Regions from separate parts of the Halomonas sp. MMSF_3323 genome, predicted to be linked through region 1. Evidence: predicted binding sites of a transcription regulator. Region 1 holds the regulator's gene; the other holds the start of a gene.
The links. Region 1 encodes FNR, which switches genes on or off when oxygen is low (the NO sensors DNR and NnrR bind a similar motif). Its sites were predicted from a motif close to TTGATNTANATCAA; they were not measured.

Region 1 (21,903 bases):
CGTCGGGATCATCCGGCGCTCTCCATGATCAGGTCCGGCAGCCAGGTGGCGATGCCCGGGAAGAAGCACAGCAGCACGATGCCGAGCACCATGCACAGGGCGTAGGGTAGGCTGCCGAGCAGGATGTCCTTGAGCGCGATATCCGGTGCGATCCCCTTGATGATGAACAGGTTAAGGCCCACCGGTGGGGTGATCAGGCCGATCTCCAGGTTGATGGTCAGGATCACCGCGAACCAGTAAGGGTCGAAGTTGGCCGCCAGAATGATCGGCAGCAGGATCGGCGCGGTCATCACGATCACCGCCACCGGCGGCAGGAAGAAACCGGCCACCAGCAAGAAGACGTTGATGATCCCCATCAGTACCCAGCGATTGACCTCCAGTGACGCGATCGCCTCGGCCACCGTCTGGGTGATGAACAGCGACGACAGGGCGTAGGCGAAGATCTCGGCGCAGGCGATGATTAGCATGATCATCACGCTCTCGCGCAGGGCGTCGCGCATGATGGTGGTGAGCGGTTTCACCTGCCACATGCGGTAGACCACGATGGCCAGGGCCAGACACAGGAAGGCCCCGGCGCCGGCCGCCTCCGAGGGCGTGGCGACACCGCCGTAGAGGGCGAACAGGATACCGCTGACCACCACCAGGAAGGGCAGCACCCGCACCAGCGCCTTCATGTTGGTCTCGACGTTCCTGGCGACGGTGTCCTTGAGCTCGCGGGCGGCATCGGCGACGGGGCTGGGGGTGTCATAGCCACCGGCCAGCTTGCACGCGATCAACGTCCAGGCCATGAACAACAGCGCCAGCATGATGCCGGGCAGGGCGCCGGCGATGAACAGCCGTCCGATCGAGGTCTCGGTGGAGATGCCATAGACGATCATGGTGACCGAGGGCGGAATCAGGATGCCCAGGGTGCCGCCGGCGGCGATGCAGCCAGCCGCCACGCCGTCGGGATAGCCGCGCTTGCGCATCTCGGGGATACCCAGCTTGCCGATGGCGGCGCTGGTGGCAGGCGACGAGCCGGACAGGGCGGCGAAGATCGAGCAGGCACCGATATTGGAAATGGCCAGTCCCCCCGGCACCTTGCCGAGCCACAGGTCCAGCGAACGGTAGAGGTCGCGGCCGGTGGGGGAGGAGGCCACGGCAGCACCCATCAGGATGAACATCGGAATCGCGACGAAGCCGAACGACGCCAGGCTGCCGAAGAAGGTCTCGCCGAAGTAGGTCAGCTCGCTGACGCCCCGGTCCATCACCAGGGCGGCGAGCGACACGCCGCCGAGGGCGAAGGCGATGGGCGTGCCGATGGCCATCAGCACGAACAGGGCGGTAACGATAAGGATGCCACTGGTAACTGGATCCATCAGCGTGCTCCTCCCAGTATTTCCGCCAGGTACTGCAGCGCCAGCAGGGTCGAGCCCAGTGCCAGCGGCACCAGCGCCGGCCACAGCGGCGGATTCCATACCGTGCCGGTGGTCCAGCCTCCGTGGTAGGCCTCCAGCAGGTAGAGCCAGGAGCCGTAGGCCAGGGCGATGCAGAAGGCCAGGCCGCACAGCGAGGCGATCAGGTTCATGGCGCACTTGATGCCGCCCTTGAGCGCATCGGGCAGCACCGTGACCGCCACCTGGCCGCCGGTCAGCAGCACATAGGGGGCGCCCAGCAGCATGGCGCCGGTGATCGAGAAGATCGCGAATTCGGTCTGCCAGGTGGTGCTTTCACCGAGCAGGTAGCGCACGAAGATCATGTGGCAGACGGCCAGCACCCCTGCAAAGAGGGCGGCGCCGGCCACCACTGCCATAGCGATGGATAGCCGGTCCATCAGCCGACAGAAAGCGCCCACCGGGCCGGAGGCATGTCGCCGGGAACCGGGGGCTGCGGGTGCAGAGACGTGAGGGGGAGAGTGGGACGGTGTGTGTGACATGGAGCCTCCGAGGTGACACGACAGCGACGAACGACGAGGCGCGGCCAGCGGCCGCGCCCACCTCGGTCTATTCCACCGCCAGGGCGGCGTCGATCAGTGCCTGGCCGTTGTCGACGTTCTCGGCAAAGCTCTTGTAGGCGCTCTCTTTCGCTACCTCGAGCCAGGCGTCGTAGTCTTCCTGGGACATCTGGACCACTTCGACGCCGTTTTCCTCGAACACTTCCACCATGGTCTGGTCGAGCTGGGCGGCCTGCTCGGCGAAGTACGCCTCGGCCTTCTCGCCAGCGTCGATCAGTGCCTGCTGTTGCTCCTCGTTGAGCCCGTTCCAGCTCTGCTCGGAGATCAGGATCGGCTCGTACATGAACCACAGGGCGTTCTCGCCCGGCGCCGTCAGGCAGCTGACCTGCTCGTAGATGCGATAGGAGACGAAGGAACCCGACGAGGTGTTGGCGCCGTCGAGCACGCCGGTCTGCATGGCGGTGTAGATCTCCGACGAAGGCATCGAGGCGATGGAGGCGCCGGCGGTGGCCAGCATCTCGTCGAACGCCGGGCCAGCCGCGCGCATGGTCTGTCCCTGCACCGTGTCGGGCGAGGTGATGCACTGCTGGTTGGAGGCGAAGCCGCCGGCCAGCCAGGCGTCGGCCAGCACCCGGGCGCCGGCGTCCTCGATCACCTGCTTGATCATGTCCATGAACTCGGAGTCGTTGAGGCGCTGGGCACGCTCGTGATTGCGCACCAGACCCGGCATCAGGGTGGCCGAGAATTCGGGGTGGCGGCCGCTGGCGTAGTCCAGCGGCAGCGAGGTCATGTCCAGGCGGCCGCGTACCAGCGCGCCCCACTGCTCCTTGGCCTTGAACAGCGACTGACCGGGATAGACCTGCAGGGCCAGGTCGACGTCGGCGGCTTCGACCTCCTTGGCCATCAACTGGACCATTTCGTCGCGCACGTCGCCCTGGCCACCGGGAAACTGGTGGGACACGCGCAGGGTGGTCTCGGCGCTGGCAATGGACGCGCTGGCGGTGGCGATGGCGGCGACGGCGAGAGTGAGAGCTTGGCGTTTCATGGTGACTCCTCGAGGCGTTGTTGTTGTGATGATTGTTGTAGTGGGTGTTGTAGCGAGCGTGATGATCAGTGTTGTGGTGGTGGGATAAACGCGCCGAGGTCGGCGCGGGGGATAGAGGTCAAACATTTTTTATCTGCTATGATGTATACATCAATAGCCAGCATGTATATTCCTGTCAATTCGTAGGGCTTAGACCATGGTGGAGTGAGGGCGCCGAGGGGTCAGTCGCATCAGGACAGGATATGCTGGAACGATTCGAGTTCAGCCAAGGGACAGCCAGGGGACAGCCATATGAGCAAGAAGCCCTCCAACGCCCAGCGTCTGCGGGACTCTCTCGAGGACGACATCATCAATGGTCGGCGCACGCCGGGTGAGCGACTGGACCCCGAAGAGCTGTGCAGGACCTACCAGGTATCGCGTACCCCGGTGCGCGAGGCCATCCAGCAGCTGGTGGCCAGTGGCCTGGTGACCGTCTACCCCAAGAAGGGCACCTTTGTCGCCAGGCTAGGGCTCGAGCGACTGATCGAGATGTTCGAGGTGATGGCCGAACTCGAGGGCATGTGCGGTCGACTGGCGGCGCGGAGAATCTCAGCCGATGAACTCAAGGCCTTGCGCGACGCCTTCGAAGGATGTCGCCGCGCCGGCGAGACCGGTGACAGCGACGACTACTACTACGAGAACGAAGCCTTCCACAGCGTCATCTATCAGGCCAGCCACAACGCCTTCCTGGCCGAAGAGGCCCAGACCCTCAAGCAGCGGCTCAAGCCCTATCGACGCCTGCAATTGCAGGTGCGTTCACGCATGCAGAGCTCGCTCGATGAACACCGTGAGGTGCTCCAGGCGATCGAAGCCGGTGATGCCGAGAGCGCCGAGCGCATCCTGCGTGACCACGTGCTGATCCAGGGCGAGCGCTTCAGCGACTTTGTCTCCAGCGTGCGCAAGCTGGAGGAGGGTGGGGGCGAGTTGCGACGCGCCACTGCCTCGAACTAGCCGGGCTCTGCCGTACCGGGATGGTGGTGTCGCAAGCAATGTCGCTTGACGACCACCACAGGCAGGGCCGAGGGTAGTCGGCATCCCACTTGCCAGCCTGAGGTAGCAGCCCATGTTTCCTGCCTTTTCCGGGCGCTATGCGTCCCTGCCCGATCGTATGCGCGCCGAGATGGCGCCCACCCCTGTGGCGGCGCCGCATCTGCTGGCCTTCAATCGTCCGCTGGCCGAGGCGCTGGGTTTCGACCTTGACGCCTTCGACGCGACCCGTGCCGCCGAGGTGCTCGGTGGCAACGCCGTGCCCGATGGAGCGACGCCGATCGCCGCGGCCTACGCAGGGCATCAGTTCGGCAACTTCGTGCCACAGCTCGGCGATGGTCGGGCGATCCTGCTGGGCGAGCTAGCCCATCGAGACGGCGGCCTGCGTGAGGTCCAGCTAAAGGGCGCCGGACGCACGCCCTTTTCCCGCGGCGGTGATGGTCGCGCGCCGATCGGACCGGTGCTGCGCGAGTATCTGGTGTCAGAAGCCATGGCCGCACTGGGGGTGCCCACCACCCGGGCGCTGGCGGCGGTGGCCAGCGGCGAGCAGGTGGTGCGCCAGATGGTGGAGCCCGGGGCGGTACTGACCCGGGTAGCCTCGAGCCATGTGCGGGTCGGCACCTTTCAGTATTTTGCCGCCCGCCGTGACAGCGAGGCGCTGTCGCTGCTGGTGGACTTCTGCATCGAGCGACACTACCCCGAGCTGGCCGACTTGCCCGAGGCCGAGCGCGCGCTGGCGCTGGTCGAGGCGGTGGTCGAGCGCCAGGCCAGCCTGGTCGCCCAGTGGAAGGGGCTCGGCTTTATTCATGGGGTAATGAACACCGACAACTGCGCGATCTCGGGGGAGACCATCGACTATGGTCCCTGCGCCTTCATGGACGCCTTCCACCCGCACAGGGTGTTCAGCTCCATCGATGAGCGCGGCCGCTACGCCTGGGACAACCAGCCGGCCATCGCCCAGTGGAACCTGGCGCGCCTGGCCGAGACGCTGCTGCCGCTGATCAGTGACGATCAGGAGCGAGCGGTGGCGCTGGCCACCGAGGCCATCGAGGCCTTCGCCGAGTGCCATGACGCCGCCTGGACGGCGGTGCTGCGTGCCAAGCTGGGACTCGGGGCTGATGACTCGCAAGGCCAGCCGGAAAGCCGCTCGACCGATGGTCAGGGGGGCCAGGTGGCAGACGAGGACCTGGCCCTGGGCGAGGACTTCCTCAAGGCCATGGAAGAGGGCAACGCCGACTTCACCCTGAGCTTTGCCCATCTGCCACGGGCGCTGGCCGGCGATGAGGCAGCGCTTGCCGAGGGCTTCGAGCGCAGTGGCAGGCTCGAGGCCTGGCTGCCGCGCTGGCGCGAGCGTCTGGCCCGTGAAGGCGTCGCCGACGAGGTCGTCGGCGCGCGCCTGGCGGCGGCCAACCCCCAGGTGATACCGCGCAATCATCTGGTCGAGAAGGCCATTCGCGCCGCCATCGATGACGACGACCTGAGCGTATTCGAGACGCTGCTCGCCGCCGTGACCCGGCCCTACCAGACCCCGGACGATACCAGCCTGCTGGCCCCGCCCGGGCGCGACGAGCGAGTGCTCAGAACCTTCTGCGGTACCTGAGGGGCCCCACCGGCGCCGCGGCCGCCGGTGGGCTGCTTGCCAGCAGGGCTTACGCCGACAGAACTTTCGCCAGCACGGCTCGCGCCGGCTACTGCGGTGCCTGGCTGGCCTGCAGGGTGCGCGTCAGCAGTGCCCGCAGGGCGGCCGGGCGCACCGGCTTGAGCAGCAGCTGGTAGCCGCCGCGGCGGACCTCTTCGGCCACCTCCTCGGTGCGGTCGGCGGTGATCACGATACCGGGCACCGCGCCGGTCAGGCGCTCCCCCAGGGCGTCCAGCGCCATCAGGCCGGTGACCTCGTTGTCCAGGTGATAGTCGGCGAGGATGGCGTCGGGGTCGTCGTCCAGATGGCGCAGCACCGACTTGGCGCCACCGATGGAGGTGGCGGTGAACACCTCGCAGCCCCAGCCCGACAGCATCGCCTTCATGCCCTCGAGGATCAGCGACTCGTTGTCGATGCACAGGATGCGCTTGCCGTCGAGCTTGCTGGCGACCTTGCGCGCAGGCCGGGAGTCCGTGTCCTCGGCCGGGGCCTTCGCCTCGACCCTGGGCACGCTGACCGAGAATACCGTGCCCACGCCGACCCAGGAGCGCACCCGGATGGGGTGGTCGAGCACCCGGCTCATGCGGTCGGCGATGGACAGGCCGAGGCCCAGTCCCTTCTCGCTTTCCTTGTGGCGCGAGGCCTGATCCAGGCGACGAAACTCCTGGAAGATCTCGGCCTGCTTGGCCTCGGGGATGCCGGGGCCGCTATCCCATACCTCGATCAGCAGGCGCTCGCCGCGCCGTCGAATGCCCAGCAGCACCCGGCCTTCCTGGGTGTAGCGGATGGCGTTGGACAGGAAGTTCTGAATGATTCGGCGCAGCATCTGGCTGTCGCTGTCCACCCACAGGGCCGACCCCACCACCTTGAGATCCAGGCCGCGATCTTCGGCCATCACCGCAAACTGGGCCTGCAGCGGGCGCAGGATGTCGGTCAGCGCAAAATGGCTGCGTCTGGGGGTCAGCGCGCCGGCGTCCAGCTTGGAGATATCCAGCAGGGTGCCGAGCAGCTCTTCGGCGGACTGCAGCGAACTGTCGATATGGCCGATGGTGCGCTTCATGTCCTCGGCGCCCATGTCCTGGGACAGCGCCGAGGTAAACAGCCGCGCCGCGTTGAGTGGCTGCAGCAGGTCATGGCTGGCTGCGGCCAGGAAGCGCGTCTTGGAGGCGTTGGCGTCCTCGGCCACCTGCTTGGCCTGGCGCAGGGCCTGCTCGGCTTCGGCGCGCACCCGGTTCTCCTGGCGCAGCGCGGCGTTGGCTTCGGACAGGGCCAGGGTGCGCGAGCGTACCCGCTCCTCCAGGGTCTCGTTGGTTTCCTTGAGGGCGATCTCGGCCCGCCGGCGCTCGGTAATGTCCTGATAGAGCGCGAAGAAGCCGAGGATCGCGCCGCTGTCGCCGAAGTGCGGAGTATAGGTCACCAGCATGTAGCGCAGGCCTTCGTTGGTGATCTCGAGCGACACCTCGAAGCTGACCCTTTCGCCACTCAGGGTGCGCTGAATCCAGGGAATGCGCTCCTCGGCCATGGTCTCCGGAATCACCTGGGTCACCTTCTTGCCGATGACCTCGTTGCGGTTGATGTTGAAGGCCTGCTCGTAGGCACGGTTGGTAAAGAGGTAGCGACACTCCCGGTCGAAGTAGGCGATCAGCGCCGGCACGTTGTCGGTATAGATGCGGATATTGTTTTCCGAGCGGATCAGCGCTTCTTCGGTGCGTTTCTGCTGGGTGATGTCCTGATAGGTGTAGACGAAGCCGCCACCGGGCATGGGGTTGCCCTGGACCTCCAGCACGCTGCCGTCCTGGCGATATCGCACGTAGCGGTGGGGCTGGCCCTCGCGGATGTTGTCGAGCAGCAATTCCACGTGCTCTTCCGGGTCGCCGGGGCCGTACTCGCCGTTATGGGCGTTGTAGCGGAAGATGCGGTCGATCGGCGCGCCGACACGGATCAGGTGGTCAGGGAAGCGGAACAGCTCCAGATAACGCTGGTTCCACACCACCAGGCGCAGGTTCTGATCCACCACGCTGATGCCCTGGTTGATGTTCTCGATGGTGGCCTGGAGCAGGGCGCGATTGAACTCCAGCACCTGGGAGGCCTCATCGACGATGGAGATGACGTCGGAGATGCCGATGCCACGCCCCTGCAGCGCCGAGTTGACGACGATCCGCGCCGACGAGGCGCCCAGCACCGAGGCCAGAAAGCGCTCGGTGAACTGGATCACGTCGATGGACGCTCGGGCACTGTCTTCCAGCGCCTTGCCGTTGCGCCGGGCGTAGTCCGAGAAGGCGCGGTCGACCTGGCCGGCGCTGAGGAAGCGCTGGCACAGCACCTTCAGGTCGCCGACCGTGGTAGCCCCGGTCCAGGGGCGATTGACCGAGGTCTGGCGGGTCTCGACGCTGTCGACGAACAGCGACGCCTGAATCCGTTCCACCACCCGCTGAGGGGTTACCTGGGAGACAAAGATGTAGGCCACCAGGTTGACCCCCAGCGACAGCATCACGCCGTGGGTAAAGCTGTCACCCACGTGCAGGCCGAACAGCGAGGTCGGTGACAGCCAGGCGATCCCCAGCGGCCCACCCTGGAGCCAGCCGGAGGGCAATACTCCGGCGTTGATCATCGCTGGCAACAGCAGGGTGTAGGCCCAGATGGCGAAGCCCGCGTTCATGCCGACGATGACCCCCAGGCGATTGCCGCGCTTCCAGTAGAGCCCGCCGATCAGCGCCGGGGCGAACTGGGCGGCGGCGGCAAAGGACAGCATGCCGATGGAGGCCAGCGAGGTGAATTCGCCGATCAGCTGATAGAAGCCATAGGCCATGGCCAGGATCACGGCGATGGTAATGCGCCGTGCCCGCAGGACCAGGCGGCCGTAGTCGCGGGCCTTGGTGTCGAACCAGCGCATGCGGAACAGCGCCGGGATGACGATCTCGTTGGAGATCATGATCGAGACCGCCACGGCGGCGACGATGACCATGCCGGTGGCGGCGGAGAAGCCGCCGATAAAGGTCAGCAGGGCCAGCCAGCTCTGGTTGGCGGCCATCGGCAGCGACAGCACATAGGTATCGGGTGATACGTCGGTGCCGGCGAAGATGGTCAGGCCGGCGGCGGCCAGCGGCAACACGAAGAAGGCGAACAGCACCAGGTACAGCGGGAACATCCAGCGCGCGCGGGCGGCGTCGTCGCGGTGGGTGTTCTCCACCACGGTGACGTGAAACTGACGCGGCAGACACAGGATCGCCAGCATGGCCAGCAGGGTCTGGGCCCAGAAGCTCTGGCCGAAGTCCTGCTGGGCCAGTTGCCGCTGCAGCTGCAGGTGGGTGTCGGCCCGGGTCATCAGGTCCTGCAGGCCATCGAACATGCCCCAGGTGACGTAGGCGCCGAGGATCAGGAAGGCCACCAGCTTGACCAGCGACTCGAAGGCCACCGCGTGGATCAGGCCCTCGTGGTGCTCGGTGGCGTCGGTATGGCGGGTACCGAACAGGATGGCGAAGATCGCCATGACGATGGCCACATAGAAAGCGGTGTCACCGAACAGCGGCGCCTGGGTGATGTCGGAGGCGTCGGTGAGCACGGCAAAGGACGTGGACACTGCCTTCAACTGCAGGGCGATGTAGGGCAGGGTGCCGATCAGCGCGACCAGGCTGGCGAAGGCCGCCAGAGACTGGGTCTTGCCGTAGCGAGAGGCGATGAAGTCGGCGATCGAGGTGACGTTCTGGTGCTTGGCGACCCGCACCATCTTGGCCAGTACCGGCCAGAACAATAGAAGCGTCAGTACCGGACCGACGAAGATGCTGGCGAACGACCAGCCGGAGGTCGCCGCCTGGCCCACGGCGCCGTGGAAGGTCCAGGAGGTGCAGTAGATCGCCAGCGCCAGGCTGTAGACCAGCGGGCGGCGATGGCTGGCCCCCAGGTGGCGTGCACGACGATCGCCGCGCCAGGCGATGGCGAACAGCACGGCGATGTAGAGCAGTGAAACAGCGATCAATAGCCAACCGGCAAACATGGGCACCTCCTCGACGTCAGCGGCCATTCTAGGGCATTGGCGGCCTGCTCGGCAGGGGCGCAGCGTGGTTGCCTCGATTCGGGCGCCTGAAGTGCGAAGCATTGACGGAATTTTGCGCCATCAAGGGAAAGGCATTGCCTGGTCTCAAGGCCTTGAATCGCGACTAAGGTGGATTGCACCTTTGTAGTGATAGACCATCGGCTAATATTCCAGGAATACTTGTAACTTACTGAAATGCTTTGTTTAATAGTTTTCTTGGTGCAGTGCATTTATGCTTTTCGACTAAAGTTATCGTTCCAGGAAAGGCCATTTTGTCTAGTCTGCTTCTCGAGCCTTTGTGTCGTCTTTGCGGCGGCATTTGGCGATCAAACCACTTCTTGAGGGTAGCCTTATGCTAGACAAGAGCGCACAGGCCTACTGGAAACGAAACATACGAACCATCCTCGGCTGTCTGGCCGTATGGTTCATCGTCTCCTATGGCTTCGGCATTCTGCTGGTGGATGTACTCAACAATATCCAGTTCTTTGGCTTCAAGCTCGGCTTCTGGTTTGCACAGCAGGGATCCATCTACACCTTTATCGTGCTGATCATTTTCTATGCCTGGAAGATGAACAAGCTCGATGAAGAGTACGACGTCCACGAACAGTGACACCCGCAAAATAACGTCAATGAACGGGAATTGATTCCATGGATGTACAACTACTTACCTATATATTTGTAGGGGCGTCCTTCGCGCTCTACATCGGTATCGCGATCTGGTCGCGTGCCGGGTCTACCAAGGATTTCTACGTCGCCGGCGGCGGCGTCCACCCTGCCGCCAATGGCATGGCTACCGCGGCAGACTGGATGTCGGCGGCCTCTTTCATCTCCATGGCGGGCCTTATCGCCTATCTGGGTTACGACGCCTCGGTCTACCTGATGGGCTGGACCGGTGGCTACGTCATGCTGGCCATGCTGCTGGCGCCTTACCTGCGCAAGTTCGGCAAGTTTACGGTGCCGGACTTTATCGGTGACCGTTACTACTCGAATATCGCCCGTACCGTGGCGGTCATCTGCGTTATTTTCGTGTCCTTTACCTATGTCGCCGGTCAGATGCGCGGCGTCGGTATCGTCTTCGCCCGTTTCCTCGAAGTCGAGGTCAATCTGGGCGTGGTCATCGGCATGGTCATCGTGTTCTTCTACGCGGTGCTCGGTGGCATGAAGGGCATCACCTACACCCAGGTGGCTCAGTACTGCGTGCTGATCACCGCCTTCATCGTGCCGGCGGTGTTCCTGTCGATCATGATGACCGGCCACGTGCTGCCGCAGACCGGGCTCGGTGCCACCTTCGTCGATGCCGCCGGCAACGACAGCGGCCAGTACATTCTCGATCGTCTCGACGGTCTGCTGACGGATCTGGGCATCACGCCCTACACCGACGGCAGCCAGCCGATGATCAACGTGTTCTTTATCACCGCCGCCCTGATGTGCGGTACCGCGGGTCTGCCCCACGTCATCGTGCGCTTCTTCACCGTGCCGCGGGTGCGTGACGCCCGGGTCAGCGCCGGCTGGGCGCTGGTGTTCATCGCACTGCTCTACACCACCGCTCCGGCGGTCGGCGTGTTCGCCCGCACCAACATCATCGAGACGGTACACGAGACCAGCTACGAAGAGGCACCGGCCTGGTTCAAGAGCTGGGAAGGCGTGGGCCTGATCGGTTGGCTCGACAAGAACGACGACGGTCGGGTGCAGATGGGGCCGGGCGCGCCGTTCGAGGGCAAGCCGACCTTCGAAAGCGGCCCGCTGGAAGAGGAAACTCCCGGCGAGCACGGGCAGCGGGTGGTGACCAATACGCCTACCGACAGCCCCAACGAGGTCTATATCGATCGTGACATCATCGTGCTGGCCAACCCCGAGATCGGCGGCCTGCCGGCCTGGGTGATCGCCTTGATGGCCGCCGGTGGCGTGGCCGCGGCGCTGTCCACTGCAGCCGGTCTGTTGCTGGTGATCTCGGCGGCGGTGTCCCATGACCTGATCAAGAAGCAGATCAATCCGAACCTCAGCGAGAAGGGGGAGCTGCTGGCGGCGCGTAGTGCTGCTGCGGTGGCGGTGGTGGTGGCCGGCTACTTCGGCATCAACCCGCCGGGCTTCGTGGCCCAGGTGGTGGCCTTTGCCTTCGGTCTTGCTGCCTCGTCCTTCTTCCCGGCGATCCTGCTTGGCATCTTCGACAAGCGCATGAACCGCGAAGGGGCCATCGTCGGCATGGTGCTGGGTCTGAGCTTCACCTTCATCTACATCGTCTACACCAAGTTCATCAACACCGATCCTTCGATCTGGTGGTTCGGCATCTCGCCGGAGGGTATCGGTACCCTCGGCATGATCCTCCACTTCATCGTGGCCTTCGTGGTCTCGCGGGCAACCGCGGCACCGCCGGAGCACATCCAGGAACTGGTGGAGAACGTGCGTGTGCCGAGAGGCGCGGGGGAGGCCCACGCTCACTAGAGCGGGCCATCAGGCAGGGGCGTCGGCCCACCATCCGTCGCCCCCTGCCAGACGACAACACTCCCCGACCCCGGCCTCGCCGGGGTCGGTCATGGAGCAGACATGATCGACATCGACTTCACTCATCCACCGTTTTCATTGCTAGACGAGGCCGAGCGCGAGCGGGTCCTGGGCGGGCTGGATATCGCCTACTACGGGCGGGATGACGTGATCCTCGATGCAGGGCAGTCCGGCGAGTTCGTCTTTGTGATCCACAAGGGCGAAGTCGCCGAACTGGACCCGGCCGAGGGCCCCGCCGCGGGGCGCATCGGCCACTACACCGGGGGCGATCTGTTCGGTGCCATCAGCGTGATCAACGGCCAGAGCCGTTACCGCTTCGTCGCCGAAGAAGAAAGCCTGTGTTATCTGATGCCGCACACCTTGTTTCTGTCGCTGTGCGAGAACAACGCCGCCTTCTCGGACTACTTTCACCAGCGCCTGATCAGCAAGACGCGCTTGCTGGCCGAACGTCGCGCCGAGGGCGGGGTCACCCTGGCCGGATTCATGCTCGCCCGGGTGAACGAGTGCATGCGTGAACCGCTCAAGGTCGGCTCGACGACATGCATTCGCGACGCCGTGCTGACCCTCAAGGACAAGGGCGCCGACAGCCTGCTGGTCGAGACGCCCGATGGTCCTGGCATGCTGACCAAGACCGACCTGCTCGAGGCCCTGGTGCTGGAGGGGTGCGACGGTGATGCCGAGGTCGGTGGTATCGCTCATCTGTCGCTGGTGACGGTGGATGAAAGCCAGTACCTGTTCGAGGCACTGATCGAGATGACCCGCCACAAGGTGGCCAGGGTGGTGGTGCTTCAGGGCCAGCGGCTGATCGGTGTCGTGGAGCTGACCGATGTGCTCAGCTTCTTTTCCAGCCGCAGCTACGTGGTCAGCCTGCAGGTCGAGCAGGCGACGACCCTGGCCTCGCTCAGCGAAGCAAGTCAGCGTGCGCCGGAGCTGGTCGAGGCGCTGATGGCCCAAGGGGTACGCATGCGCTTCGCCATGGGCATGCTGTCGGCGCTCAATGGGCGCATCATCAGCAAGGCCTGGCACTTCTCGATGCCGTCCCCTCAGCGCGAGCGCGCCTGTCTGCTGGTGCTCGGCAGCGAAGGGCGCGGCGAGCAGATCCTGAAGACCGACCAGGACAATGCGCTGATCCTGGCCGATGACCAGCAGTGGGACGAGCTCAGCGCAGATACCGCGCGGTTCACCAGCGTGCTCGACGATCTGGGCTATCCTCGCTGCCCGGGCAACATCATGGTCTCCAACCCCCAGTGGGTCGGCACCCTTGCGCAATGGCGCGCGCGCATCCGTCGCTGGGTCAGCGAACCCGACGGAGAAAGCCTGATGCGTCTGGCGGTGCTTGCCGACGCCTCGGGGGTGGCCGGTGACTTTGCCCTGGTGGACCGACTCCACGACGTGCTGGTCGAAGAAACACGGGGCAATGAACTGTTGCTGACCCATCTGGCGAGGGGAGTGTTGCGGTTCTCGACGCCCTTGACCCTGTTTGGAACGCTGAAGAAGCCCGAGCACGGCGTCGACATCAAGAAGGGTGGCATCTTTCCCATCGTCCACGGTGTTCGCACCATGGCGCTGGAGTGCGGGCTGCGCGAGACCTCGACCCACGACCGGCTGGCGGCGCTGGCGTCACTCGGGCGCATCGAGCGAGTGGTGGCGGAGGATCTCGGCGAGGCGTTGTCGCTGTTCTGTGAGCTTCGGCTTCGGGCGCAGCTGGCCTACCGGCGCGACGATGCCCGGGCCACGGACGCCCCGGACAGGGTGGTGGTGCAGTCGCTCAATTCACTGGAGCGGGACTTGCTGCGCGAGGCGCTGCACCTGGTCAAGGAGTTCAAGGCCAGCCTGTCCCACCGCTATCACCTGGAGTATGCATGAGTGTCGAGGCAGCCCCCCAGGGCAAGCTGCCTTGGCGTCAATGGTTTCGCTTGGGAGAGTACCCGATGCTGAGAGCGATCAGGCGTGTGGCCGACAGGCGTCGGCAGGCCGATGGCGATTTCGCCTGGCTGTTCAATCCCTATACCGGCGATGAGCTGGTGTCCCTGGACTGCGAAACCACCGGTCTGGATACCCGTCATGCGGAGCTGGTGTCCATCGCTGCGGTGCGCATCCGTGACGATCGCGTCTTGACCAGCGAGTCGCTGGACCTGCGGCTCGCGCGTCCTGCCAGTCTGAGTGGTGACTCCATCTGCATCCATCGCCTGCGAGGGGTCGACCTGGAAGGCGGCCTCGAGGTACGCGAGGCCTTGACGACGCTGCTGGAATTTATCGGCAATCGCCCATTGGTCGGCTGGTGTATCGACTTCGACCTGGCCATGCTGGATCGCTACCTGAAGGCGGAGTTTGGCTTCTCGCTGCCCAACGCCACCATCGACGTGGCCCAGCAGTACCGCAAGCGGCTGCGCCGAAGTCACCCGGAAATCGAGGTGCAGCCGACCTTTGAACAATTGGCAGAGCGACTTGGAGTCCCGATCATGGGACGCCATACGGCCCTGGGCGACGCCGTCACCACGGCGCTGATGCATCTGCGCCTGGAGAGCGGGGCACTCACGGCGCCATCGCGCTGACCCGTTGCCGTCATCCGCGCTGACCCGTTGCCGTCATCCGCGCTGACCCGGTGCCGCCCGCACCGGCAACCATTCACCTGCAAGGAGATCCTGTCATGAGTCTGCACGCCATGTTGACCCTTCTCGAGCCCACGCTGCTGGCGCTGGGCCTGGTCTCGGTGCTGGTGGCCTACCTCCAGTACTATCGCCGTACCCGGGACCTGTGGGGCATGGTCAAGTTCTGGGAGAAGCGCCTGACCCTGACCGTGCGCGAGTTTGGCTGGCAACGTGCCGGCATCCTGCTGCTGTTGCTGGGCGTGGTGGTGCGCTATCTGCTGGCGCTGAACGTCGTCTAGGGCCTGGCTGACAGGCACTTGCGTTCTTCGACTTGCCAGGCCAGACCAGGCCACGACGCGCAAGGGCGCCACTACGGCGGTGTCGTCCTTGGCGGTTTCCGATGAGCTGCCGACGAAAAGCCCCACCCTTATTGTCCTCGCCGGGGTGAGTGGTCGCTGACCTCTTCGCCACTAAAGCGTCCGGATGGTAGACTGGCGCCTCTTTCATTTTCAGCCGTGATGTCCCGCTCCCATGTCGCCACAGTCCGCCTCCGCCACCCTGTTCGATCCCCGTACCCCCGAGGATGACCATCTCTCGATCGATGCCGGCGTCAGCCCGGCCGACCCTGCTGCGGATGGCGATCAGACGGAAGCCCAAGTTCAGGCCAAGGCACGGCGTGAGTTCAACAAGCTGCAGAAGCGCCTGCGCCGCCAGGCCGGTAACGCCATCATCGACTACGGCATGATCCAGGAAGGCGACAAGATCATGGTGTGTCTGTCTGGTGGCAAGGACAGCTACACCATGCTCGAGATCCTGCGCAGCCTTCAGCGCAACGCGCCGGTCAACTTCTCGCTGGTGGCGGTGAATCTGGATCAGAAGCAGCCGGGCTTTCCGGAGCATGTGCTGCCGAACTATCTGGACAGCATCGGCGTGGACTACCACATCCTCGAGCGCGACACCTATTCGGTGGTGAAGGAGAAGACGCCGGAGGGCAAGACCACCTGCGCGCTCTGCTCACGCCTGCGGCGCGGCTCTCTCTATGGCTTCGCCGAGGAGATCGGGGCGACCAAGATCGCCCTGGGCCACCACCGCGAGGACATTCTCGAGACGCTGTTTCTGAACATGTTCTTCGGTGGCAGCCTCAAGGCGATGCCGCCCAAGCTGCTCTCCGACGACGGCAAGAACATCGTCATCCGCCCGCTGGCGTACTGCCGCGAGGCCGATATCCAGGCCTACAGCGAGGCGATGGAGTTCCCGATCATCCCGTGCAACCTGTGTGGTTCCCAGCCCAACCTGCAGCGCCAGGTGGTCAAGGAGATGCTGGCCGAGTGGGAGGTCAAGCATCCCGGGCGCCTCGAGAGCATGTTCAAGGCGGTGACCAATGTGGCGCCGTCGCAGCTGGCGGATCGGCAACTGTTCGACTTCGAGGGGCTGGAGGCCGTACAGGCCGAACGCCAGGCCCGGCGCATCGACGTGGTGGATGCCGGCTGATCTCGCCAACAGCGAATGTGCATGACGCCATGACAGCAAAAGAGGCCGCATCTCCGGATGCGGCCTCTTTCTTGTCACACGCCATCTATTACGCTTTGCTTTCCAGATCCTGGGTACCGGGCGCTGCTGGCCAAGCCCGGCACACTGCCGCCAGGCCCGCTCAGGTAACTTCGGTGTCGGCCAGGGTCGACAACGCGGTCAGGTCGAGGATATTGACCTCACGTCCCGATACCGCCACCAGATCCTGCTGCTGGAAACGCCCGAGGATACGGCTGACCGTTTCCACCGCCAGCCCCAGGTGATTGCCGATGTCGGCGCGGGACATGGACAGGCGGAAGCTGAACGGTGAATAGCCGCGGCGGCGGAAGCGGTCAGACAGGCCGAGGAAGAAGCAGGCCAGGCGCTGATCGGCGGTCTTGCGTGACAGCAGCTGCATCATCCGGCGGTCCTCTCGCAGCTCCTTGCTCAGGGTGCGGAACAGCTGGGCACGCAGCTCCGGTAGGGTCTGGGTCAGCGCATCGAGGCGGTCGAAGGGAATCTCGCACACCGTGGTGGTCTCCAGCGCCACCACGCTGCCGGGATAGCGGCCGTCGTCGATGCCATCCAGGCCAACCAGTTCACTGGGCAGGAAGAAGTTGGTCAACTGAGCTTCGCCGCTGCCTTCGGTGGTGATCTGCTTGAGACTCCCCGATCGGACCGCGAAGACGCTGGTGAAGCGATCTCCCTGCTCGACCAATCGTGTACCTTTCTTGATCGGCGGGTGACGACGGATGATGGAATCGAAGCGCTCGAGGTCGGCGGTCTCCAGCGACAGCGGAAGGCACAAGGAACTCAGGCTGCAGGACTCACAGCGAGTCTCATGCAGCATGGGACGCCGCCGATCTTGGGCCGTAGGACTCATTCGCAGCTCCTGTGGATCTGGGATCGATATTGACTGGGCCATGGGGAGAACAGACGTCGCCCGTACAGCACGTTGATGGCACTATTCTACACCCTCAGATCAGCTAAAAGTGGCGTCTACCTCTTTAGGATTAATAACTTAGAGGTAGGATGCGTCATTGATGCAGCCCAGTCCAAAGTTGCCAGACGGCAAAGGCGATGATCATGCCAGCGGCGACAAGGCGTGTTGCCCGATGCGCCAGCAGGGCCTGCATTTGTCTGGCGGCGAGGCCCGTCACCACCAGCGCCGGAAGCGTGCCAAGACCGAAGCTCGCCATCAGCAGTGCGCCCTCGAGGGGCTCGGCCCGTGCCAGGCTCCAGGCCAGCATCGAGTACACCAAGCCACAGGGCAGCCAGCCCCAGATGGCGCCCAGCGCCACCGCCTGGGGCAGACGCACCACCGGCAACAGGCGTCTGCCTGCGGGTTCCAGGTACCTCCAGAGGTGACGTCCCTGTGCCTCGACGTGACGCAGGCCTTTCCATAGATCGGCAATGTAAAGCGCCATCAGGATCAACATCAGGCTGGCGACGATCTGCATCAGGCCACGCAGGGTCGGCGAAAGGCCGATCACCGAACCCAGGGTGGCAACCAGAGCGCCCGCCACACAGTAGCTGGTGATACGACCTACATTGTAGCCGAGCACAAGTGTGCTCACCCGCCAAGGTTGACGCATGCTGGGGGGGATGGCAAAGGTCAGAGCGCTCATGATGCCGCCGCACATGCCAATACAGTGTGCACCACCGAGCAGGCCAAACACGAAGGCCGCCATCATGGGAGGCAGTTCCAGGCCGGTAGGGTTCACTCAGGCCCTCTGGACGATGGATCACGATCGGATGTCTGCGCAGGCGTTTCGGAAGAGGAAGCGCCGTCATCGGCACCGCGAGTGTCGTCCTCATCCTCGAACAGGATGCGATAGGCGGGGCCTTCGAGGTCCTCGAACTGGTCGTTGCGCACCGCCCAGAAGAAGGCCCAGACCGCCAGGCCCAGCAGGATCAACGACAAGGGTATCAACAGGTAAAGGATGCTCATGGGCCGGGGCTTGCGGTGACGGGTGAAGGCGTCGCGGTCCGCCTGGTGCGTCCACGTCGCAGACGCAGGGCATTGCCGATGACCAGCAACGAGCTGAGTGACATGCCGATGGCGGCAAGCCATGGGGGCACGAAGCCCAGCGCCGCTGCGGGCAGCGCCACGACATTGTAGAGCACCGACCAGGACAGATTCTGGCGAATGATGCGACGGGTCTGACCGGCCACCTCGATGGCTTCGACGATACCCGTGAGCGGTTCGCCCAGCAATACCAGATCGGCGCGGGTGCGGGTGAGGTCGCTGGCCCCGGCCATGGCGATGGCAAGGTCGGCGCCGGCCAGTACCGGCACGTCATTGATGCCATCACCGACCATGGCCACCTTTTCACCCTGTGCCTGTCGCGCCTTCAAGTGCCCGAGCTTGTCCTCGGGGGTGGCCTCGCCACGCCACTGATCGACGCCCAGCGTGCGGGCAAGCTGGCCGACGTTGACTGCGCGGTCGCCCGACAGGATCTCGATGGCAAGCCCCCGATGGGCGAGGGCGGCGAGGGTCTCGGCGGCGTCGTCACGGGGCTGATCGTCGAGCTTGAACCAGGCCTGGGGCTTGCCTTCGCTGGCCAGCAGCAACCAAAGCCCTGCGCCAGGGAGCTCAGGAACGGGTCGGCCCAGGCAGGCAAAATGCGGCTGGCCCAGTCGCCAGCGCCGGCCGTCGATCACGCCTTCCACGCCCTGCCCCGGGTGATTGCGCAGTTCGCTGGCCTGGCAGCTGGCGTCGCGCCAGGCAGCGAAGGCGCGGGCGATGGGGTGCTCCGAGCCGGTCTCCAGTGCCGCCGCCAGTGCCAGATGCCGGCGCTTGGCGGCAGCGTCCATCTCGCCATTGTTGGCGCTTCCTTCGTCGTCGCTCAGCGGCCGGTGTTCGGCGAGTTGCATACGCCCCCGGGTCAGGGTGCCGGTCTTGTCGAAGACGACGCGATCGAGGCCGGCCAGGGTCTCCAGCGCATCGGCTCGGGTCACCAGTACCCCGGCACGTCTCAGCCGGCCGTGGGCCACGGTCAGGGCGGTGGGGGTCGCCAGCGCCAGGGCGCAGGGGCAGGTCACCACCAGTACCGACAGGGTGATCCACAGGCTGCGGCTAGGGTCGATCAGGCTCCAGACCAGCGCCACCAGGGCGGTGATGACCAGCAGGTTCAACACGAAGCGATGGGCCACCTGCTCGGCCAGGCGGGCGATACGTGGACGATGGGCGAAGGCACGGTCGGTGAGATCGAGAATGCCGGCGGCGCGGGTATCGTCGCCGACGCGGGTGACCATCACTTCGATCGGGCTGTCCATGCACAGGGTACCTGCGTGCACGGTATCTCCCTGGCGACGCAGGCAGGGCAGCGATTCGCCGGTCAGCAGCGACTCGTCGATCTGGGCCAGGCCCGAGGTAAGGGTGCCATCTGCAGGAATCTGGGCGCCGGGGCTGACCCGAACCCGGTCACCAGGCGCCAGCTGACTGGCAGGGATGACGCGTTCATCGCCCTGCTCGTCGAGGCGCACCGCGGCACTCGGCAGCGCGCTGGCCAGGGCATTGCCGCTGCGGCCGTAGTGGGTACGGGCGCGAGACTCCAGGTAGCGTCCGAACAGCAGGAAGAAGGTGAACATGCTGACCGAGTCGAAGTAGCGGTCCCCGGAGTCGCTCACGACCGACCAGGTGCTGGCGACGAAGGCACCACCGATGGCCAGCGCCACCGGCACATCCATGCCCAGCACGCGGGTTCGCAGATCGCGCAGGGCGCCGACGAAGAAGGGTTGGGCCGAGTACAGTACCACCGGAGTGGTCAGCGCCAGCGATAGCCAGGCAAACAGACGCTCGAACTCGGTGCTGAGATCACCGCCGTCGACGTAGTGCGGGATGGAAAACATCAGCACCTGCATCATGCCGACGGCCGCCACGATCAGGCGCCTTATCATCTGGCGCGACTGTTGCTTGAGCCGCTGCTGAGCCTGGTCCGGCTCGTAGGGCTGGGAGGGATAGCCGATGGCAGCCATCTCGGCCAGCAGGCGCGACAGCGACAGGCGTTCGGGATCCCAGCGCACCTGAAGGCGATGCTGGGAAAGATTGACAGCGCAGCTCTCCAGGCCGTCGAGGGCATTCAGGCGGTGTTCGATCAGCCAGGCGCAGGCGGCGCAGGTGATGCCATCCACCGCCAGGGTCGCTACCTTGGTGTCGCCATCCTGACGCACGAAACGATCCTGCAGGCCCGGATCGTCGAATACCTGATAGCGGGCCTCGTCGGCGGGTGTCGGCGATGGGCGCTCCGGCAGGGCGGTGCGAAAGCGATAGTAGCTGTCCAGGCCGCCGCCGACGATGGCCTGGGCCACCGCCTCGCAGCCCGGGCAGCACAGCGGATGGCGCTGGCCATCCAGGGTGATCGACCAGGGTGCTGTGGCCTCCACCGGGGCGCCACAGTGGTAGCACGAGGCCGCCATCAGAGTCCCGGTGTCAGGCGCACGGAGGTCTCCCGCGGGAACTCTGCCTCGCCGGTCAGGCGCCATTCAGGCTGTCCTGACGCGCCTTCTGCGTGGGGCTGCAGCTGAAGGTACCAGCGATAGCGCAGATTGCGGTCGAGGGTGCCGACATAGTGGCCTGCACGGGTGTGGGTCAGCACCAGTGCCCGGTCGCGGGCGCCATCGGTGGGGAACTTCAGCGCCAGATCCAGCCGCTCTGGGCGTTCGTCGCCATCGAGTGTTACCACCACGTCGCCGGTGGTGGCGTCGATGCGCAGCTCGGCCGCCAGCCCCAGCGCCTCGGCACGTTGCTGCTTTTCGAGCTGGACGTTGATGGCCAGACCTTCCTTGTAGTAATCGTCCGGCACCGAACCGTCGAAGTAGCGGATCGAGAAGGCCAGGTAGACCATGCTGAAGGTGACCGACGACAGCAGCAGGGCGATCAGGAACCAGGGCCAGAACTGCTTGTACCAGGGCGGCACCTGGGGATCGGACAGGGACATCAGGGGGTAACTCCTATAAAGCGGCTTTCACGTTCGATGGCCACGGACGGATCGTCCTCGGCGAGGACGCGAACGCTGATATCGGCACTGCGTTGTTCCATCTGATCAGGATTCACGCTCAAGGTCATCACCAGTTGGCGGGACTGGTTGGCGGGAACCTCGATGGCGGTGGTGTCGCTCTCGAGACCCTCGATGCCGGCTACCTCGATCACGTAGCGATGAGGGCGGTTGTCGAGGTTACGCACGGTCATGGCGTAGGAGTTGGCGATGCGTCCATCGGTCAGTGTCTGGTAGAGCCGAGCGCGATCGCGCTCCACATCCACATCCAGCGGTGTGCGGTCGGCGATGGTCCAGACGAACAAGCCGATCATCACCACCAGGGCGACCAGATAGCCGATCAGTCGAGGCCTCAACAGGTGGGTCTTGTTGCCGTCGAGGGCGTGCTCGGTGGTGTAACGCACCAGACCACGGGGGTAGCCCATCTTGTCCATTACGCTGTCGCAGGCGTCGATGCAGGCGGCGCAGGTGATGCACTGGTACTGCAGACCGTCGCGGATATCGATGCCGGTCGGGCAGACCTGAACACAGAGGTCGCAGTCGATGCAGTGGCCAAGGCCCTGCTCTGCCGGGTCGGCGTTGCGCTTGCGCGGGCCGCGAGGCTCCCCGCGGTGGTAGTCGTAGG
Region 2 (4,429 bases), on a different contig from region 1:
AACCCGCGACCTCCGGCGTGACAGGCCGGCATTCTAACCAACTGAACTACCGGTCCAGCGCTCTCTACTCTACGTGTCCATCCATCATTTTCATGATGGTGGGTGGTACAGGGTTCGAACCTGTGACCCCCAGCTTGTAAGGCTGGTGCTCTCCCAGCTGAGCTAACCACCCCTGGTCACGTGGCGCTGCATTCTACAGAACATCCGGGGGATGTCAACGCGCTCCACGCATCTTTCTCGTTTTTTTTGTCCCGACTTTTGCCCGTGCATTCATCGACTTGGGCCGAAAGCCAGACGGCGCAAGGGCTGGCGCCACAGCGCCGCGATATCCACCCTTGTAGAAAGAAGCGCTCACGACTTGCCCATGGCGTCCGCGGTAGCGCGCGCCGCCTTAGCCATCAGGTCCTGACGCGACAGTCCACTCAAGCGCCGCGGCGACCAGTCGTGGTCGCCATCCTCGAGCCATTCAAGACGCGCATGCGCCGCCAACTCATAGCCCGCCACCTCGTCGCGAGTGCCGAAAGCGTCCCGGGTACCCTGCAGTACCACCAGAGGGCAAGCCAGCGACGGCCAGTGATCCAGACGCAGGCGCTCGGGCTTGCCCACGGGATGAAAGGGGTAGCCAGCCAGCACCAGCCCCGGCGCACCGTCCTCGGCGGCCAGCAGACTGGCCACCCGACCGCCCATGGACTTGCCGCCGAGCCACAGCGCCCCCGGCACCATCTGCGACAAAACGTCACGCCAGAGGCGCATTTCCTCCACCAGCCGAGCCACCCTGGGCGGCGGCCGCCGACGCCCCGCCGCACGCATCTCGCGCAGATAGGCAAACTCGAATGACAGCGTCTGTACGCCGGCCCTGGCCAGCGCCGCGCGCCATTCAAGCAAAAAGGGTGAATCGTGTCCGGCACCGGCCCCATGCGCCAGCAGCAGCACATTGCGACTGGGTGGCCCTTCCATGATCACCGGCGCCAGGTCGGGCACCTGCCACTCGCCACGGTGCCCGGCGGCGAGTGCCTGGCTGAATTCCTGAGTAAAAGCGTCGGGTAAAACGAGTTGTGACACGGCAAAGTTTCCAAAGTTCACTGCCACCAGAGGCTAAGTTCTTCTCACTGCCAGGCTGGGCTAGAATTCTGAGTGGTTGTTGATCTGCATCATTCTGAGGCAATTGCCGGGCAGGCACTATGGCCGGGGGATCGTCCCCTTTACGCGATCGATGGGAAACTGATCATGAGCACAGCATTTGAACATCCGACCTACAACTACAAGGTGGTCCGGCAGTTCGCGATCATGACGGTGGTGTGGGGCATCGTGGGCATGACCCTCGGTGTGATTCTCGCCGCCCAACTGGTCTGGCCGGAACTCAACCTTGGCTTGCCCTGGACAAGCTTCGGTCGGCTTCGCCCGCTGCATACCAATGCGGTCATCTTCGCCTTCGGCGGCTCCGCCCTGTTCGCGACGTCCTACTACGTCGTCCAGCGCACCTGCCAGGTGAGGCTGATCAGCGACAAGCTGGCCGCCTTTACCTTCTGGGGCTACCAGGCGGTCATCCTGTGCGCGGTCGTCACCCTGCCGCTAGGCCTCACCGAGGTCAAGGAATACGCCGAGCTGGAATGGCCCATCGACATTCTGCTCGCGGTGGTGTGGGTGACCTACGCAGCCGTCTTCCTCGGCACCATCAAGGTCCGCAAGACCTCCCACATCTACGTGGCCAACTGGTTCTTCGCCGCCTTCATCCTGACCGTTGCCGTACTGCACATCGTCAACAGCGCGGCCCTTCCGGTCACCGCCACCTACTCCATCTCCATTTACTCCGGCGCCATCGACGCCATGGTGCAGTGGTGGTACGGCCACAACGCGGTAGGCTTCTTCCTGACCGCCGGCTTCCTCGGCATGATGTATTACTTTGTGCCCAAGCAAGCCGAGCGCCCGGTCTACTCCTACCGCCTGTCCATCGTCCACTTCTGGGCGCTGATCATGGTCTACATGTGGGCCGGCCCCCACCACCTGCACTACACCGCCCTGCCGAACTGGGCGCAGTCGCTGGGCATGGTGATGTCGATCATTCTGCTGGCGCCCTCCTGGGGCGGCATGATCAACGGCATGATGACCCTCTCCGGGGCCTGGCATAAGCTGCGAACCGACCCGACCTTGCGCTTTCTCGTCGTTGCGTTGTCGTTCTACGGCATGTCGACCTTCGAAGGCCCGATGATGGCGGTGAAGACCGTCAACGCCCTGTCCCACTACACCGACTGGACCATCGGTCACGTCCACGCCGGCGCCCTCGGCTGGGTAGCGATGATCACCATCGGCTCGATGTACCACCTGATTCCACGCCTGTTCGGTCACACCGAGATGTACTCCGTCAAGCTGGTGGCGGTGCACTTCTGGCTGGCCACCATCGGCACCGTGCTGTACATCGCCGCGATGTGGGTCAACGGCATCCTGCAGGGCCTGATGTGGCGCGCCATCAACGAAGACGGCACCTTGATGTACACCTTCGTCGAGACCGTCGAGGCCAGCGGCCCCGGCTATATCGTGCGCCTGATCGGTGGCCTTTTCTGGGTGACCGGCATGCTGATCATGGCCGTCAACGTGGCCATGACCGTCAAGGGTTCCGCCAAGCGCGGCGCGCCCCTGCCCCAGACCGCCTGAGTCAACGAAGGACCGAGACTGACATGAAACACGAGATCATAGAAAAGAACGTCGGTTTGATGGCGGTGCTGGTGCTGGTGGTGATCAGCTTCGGTGGCCTGGCCGAGATCGTACCGCTGTTCTTCCAGAAGCAGACCACGGAGCCGGTCGAGGGCCTCGAGCCACTGTCCGCACTGGAACTGGAAGGCCGGGACATCTATCGCCGCGAAGGCTGCGTCGGCTGTCATTCGCAGATGATTCGCCCCTTCCGTGCCGAGACCGAGCGCTATGGCCACTACAGTGTGGCCGGTGAATCCGTCTACGAGCACAACTTCTTGTGGGGGTCCAAGCGCACCGGCCCGGACCTGGCCCGCGTCGGCGGTCGCTACAGTGACGACTGGCATCGTGCCCACCTCTACAACCCGCGGGACGTAGTGCCCGAATCGGTGATGCCGGCCTACCCCTGGCTGTTCGAGAACACCCTGGAAGGCGAGGACACCCCGGCCAAGATGCGCACCCTTCAGAAACTGGGCGTGCCCTACACCGACGAGCAGATCGCCAACGCCACCAGCGAGGTCCGCGGTGAGCGTGAAATCACCGCCCTGGTCGCCTACCTGCAGCAGCTTGGCACGGTGTTGCCCAGCTCGGCGAAGAGCCCGTAACCATGGATATCGGAACCTTTCGCGGCATCTTGACCGGCATCCTGCTGATCGCCTTCCTGGGCCTGGTGGCCTGGGCCTACTCGAGCCGCCGCAAGCGCGAGTTCGATCAGGCGGCGCAGCTGCCGTTCGCCGACGACGACGAACAACCGAATCGTGACCGCACGGCCGAGCGACAGGCCGATTCCCGAGAGGACAGGGGAGAGAAGAACACATGAATACGCTTTGGGGTGATGCCCTCTCAGGCTTCTGGAGTGCCTGGATCATCGTCATCACGCTCGGCACCATCGGCTTTGCGTTCTGGCTTCTGTGGGCCAACCGCAAGACCGACAAGCGCCCTGACGCCGACGGCACCGTCGAGACCACCGGCCACACCGCCGACGGTATCGACGAATACGACAACCCGCTGCCTCGCTGGTGGTTTCAGCTCTACGTTGCCACGGTGATCTTCTCCCTGGGCTATCTGGTGCTGTATCCGGGCCTCGGCAACTTCGCCGGTGTGCTGGGCTGGAGCCAGGAAGGTCAGTGGGAGGAAGAGGTCGCCCAGGCCGAAGAGCGCTTTGCGCCGATCTTCGAGAAGTACCAGCAGGTACCCATCCCGGAACTCGCTCAGGACGGTGACGCCATGCAGGTGGCCGAGCGCATCTTCCTCAACAACTGCGCCATCTGCCACGGCTCCAACGCCAAGGGCGGCTACGGCTTCCCCAATCTGACCGACGACGACTGGCTCTACGGCGGCGAGCCCGAGCACATCGTCACCACCATCAACAACGGACGCAATGGCCTGATGCCGTCATGGCAGCAGCTCGGCGCGGACAATATCGAGAACCTGACCCAGCATGTACTGTCGCTGTCCGGCCAGGCCGAGGACGCCGAACGTGCCGAAAAAGGCGGCGCCGTCTTCACCTCGGTATGTGCCGCCTGCCATATGCCTGACGGTACCGGCAACCAGGCGCTGGGCGCGCCCAATCTGACCGACGACAGCTGGCTGTACCAGGCACCGGGCCAGAGCCTGGCCGACTCCGTGCGTCAGACGCTGCGCAACGGCCGCAACGGCCATATGCCGGCGCAGGCCGCCTACATCGGCGAGGAGCGGGTCCACCTGGTCGCCGCCTATGTCTATGGTCTGAGCCAGAATC

Region 2: the regulator FNR is predicted to act here: its motif matches at 1,142-1,155, upstream of ccoN (cytochrome-c oxidase, cbb3-type subunit I).

What each region holds. Positions count from the first base shown of each region.
Region 1 covers NZ_JASHIT010000017.1:77,738-99,640, forward strand. The annotation lists gene RBB39_RS10600 (TRAP transporter large permease) at 9-1,358, opposite strand; gene RBB39_RS10605 (TRAP transporter small permease subunit) at 1,358-1,915, opposite strand; gene dctP (TRAP transporter substrate-binding protein DctP) at 1,983-2,978, opposite strand; gene RBB39_RS10615 (GntR family transcriptional regulator) at 3,270-3,968, shown strand; gene RBB39_RS10620 (YdiU family protein) at 4,081-5,604, shown strand; gene RBB39_RS10625 (NahK/ErcS family hybrid sensor histidine kinase/response regulator) at 5,693-9,637, opposite strand; gene RBB39_RS10630 (DUF4212 domain-containing protein) at 10,029-10,286, shown strand; gene RBB39_RS10635 (sodium:solute symporter family protein) at 10,325-12,118, shown strand; gene RBB39_RS10640 (DUF294 nucleotidyltransferase-like domain-containing protein) at 12,221-14,044, shown strand; gene RBB39_RS10645 (3'-5' exonuclease) at 14,041-14,733, shown strand; gene RBB39_RS10650 (hypothetical protein) at 14,829-15,068, shown strand; gene ttcA (tRNA 2-thiocytidine(32) synthetase TtcA) at 15,301-16,260, shown strand; gene fnr (fumarate/nitrate reduction transcriptional regulator Fnr) at 16,421-17,161, opposite strand; gene RBB39_RS10665 (sulfite exporter TauE/SafE family protein) at 17,316-18,002, opposite strand; gene ccoS (cbb3-type cytochrome oxidase assembly protein CcoS) at 17,999-18,229, opposite strand; gene RBB39_RS10675 (heavy metal translocating P-type ATPase) at 18,226-20,700, opposite strand; gene RBB39_RS10680 (FixH family protein) at 20,700-21,221, opposite strand; gene ccoG (cytochrome c oxidase accessory protein CcoG) at 21,221-21,903, opposite strand, start outside.
Region 2 covers NZ_JASHIT010000079.1:56-4,484, reverse strand. The annotation lists tRNA gene RBB39_RS22575 (tRNA-Asp) at 1-56, opposite strand, end outside; tRNA gene RBB39_RS22570 (tRNA-Val) at 97-172, opposite strand; gene RBB39_RS22565 (alpha/beta family hydrolase) at 352-1,062, opposite strand; gene ccoN (cytochrome-c oxidase, cbb3-type subunit I) at 1,228-2,652, shown strand; gene ccoO (cytochrome-c oxidase, cbb3-type subunit II) at 2,676-3,293, shown strand; gene RBB39_RS22550 (CcoQ/FixQ family Cbb3-type cytochrome c oxidase assembly chaperone) at 3,296-3,508, shown strand; gene ccoP (cytochrome-c oxidase, cbb3-type subunit III) at 3,505-4,429, shown strand, end outside.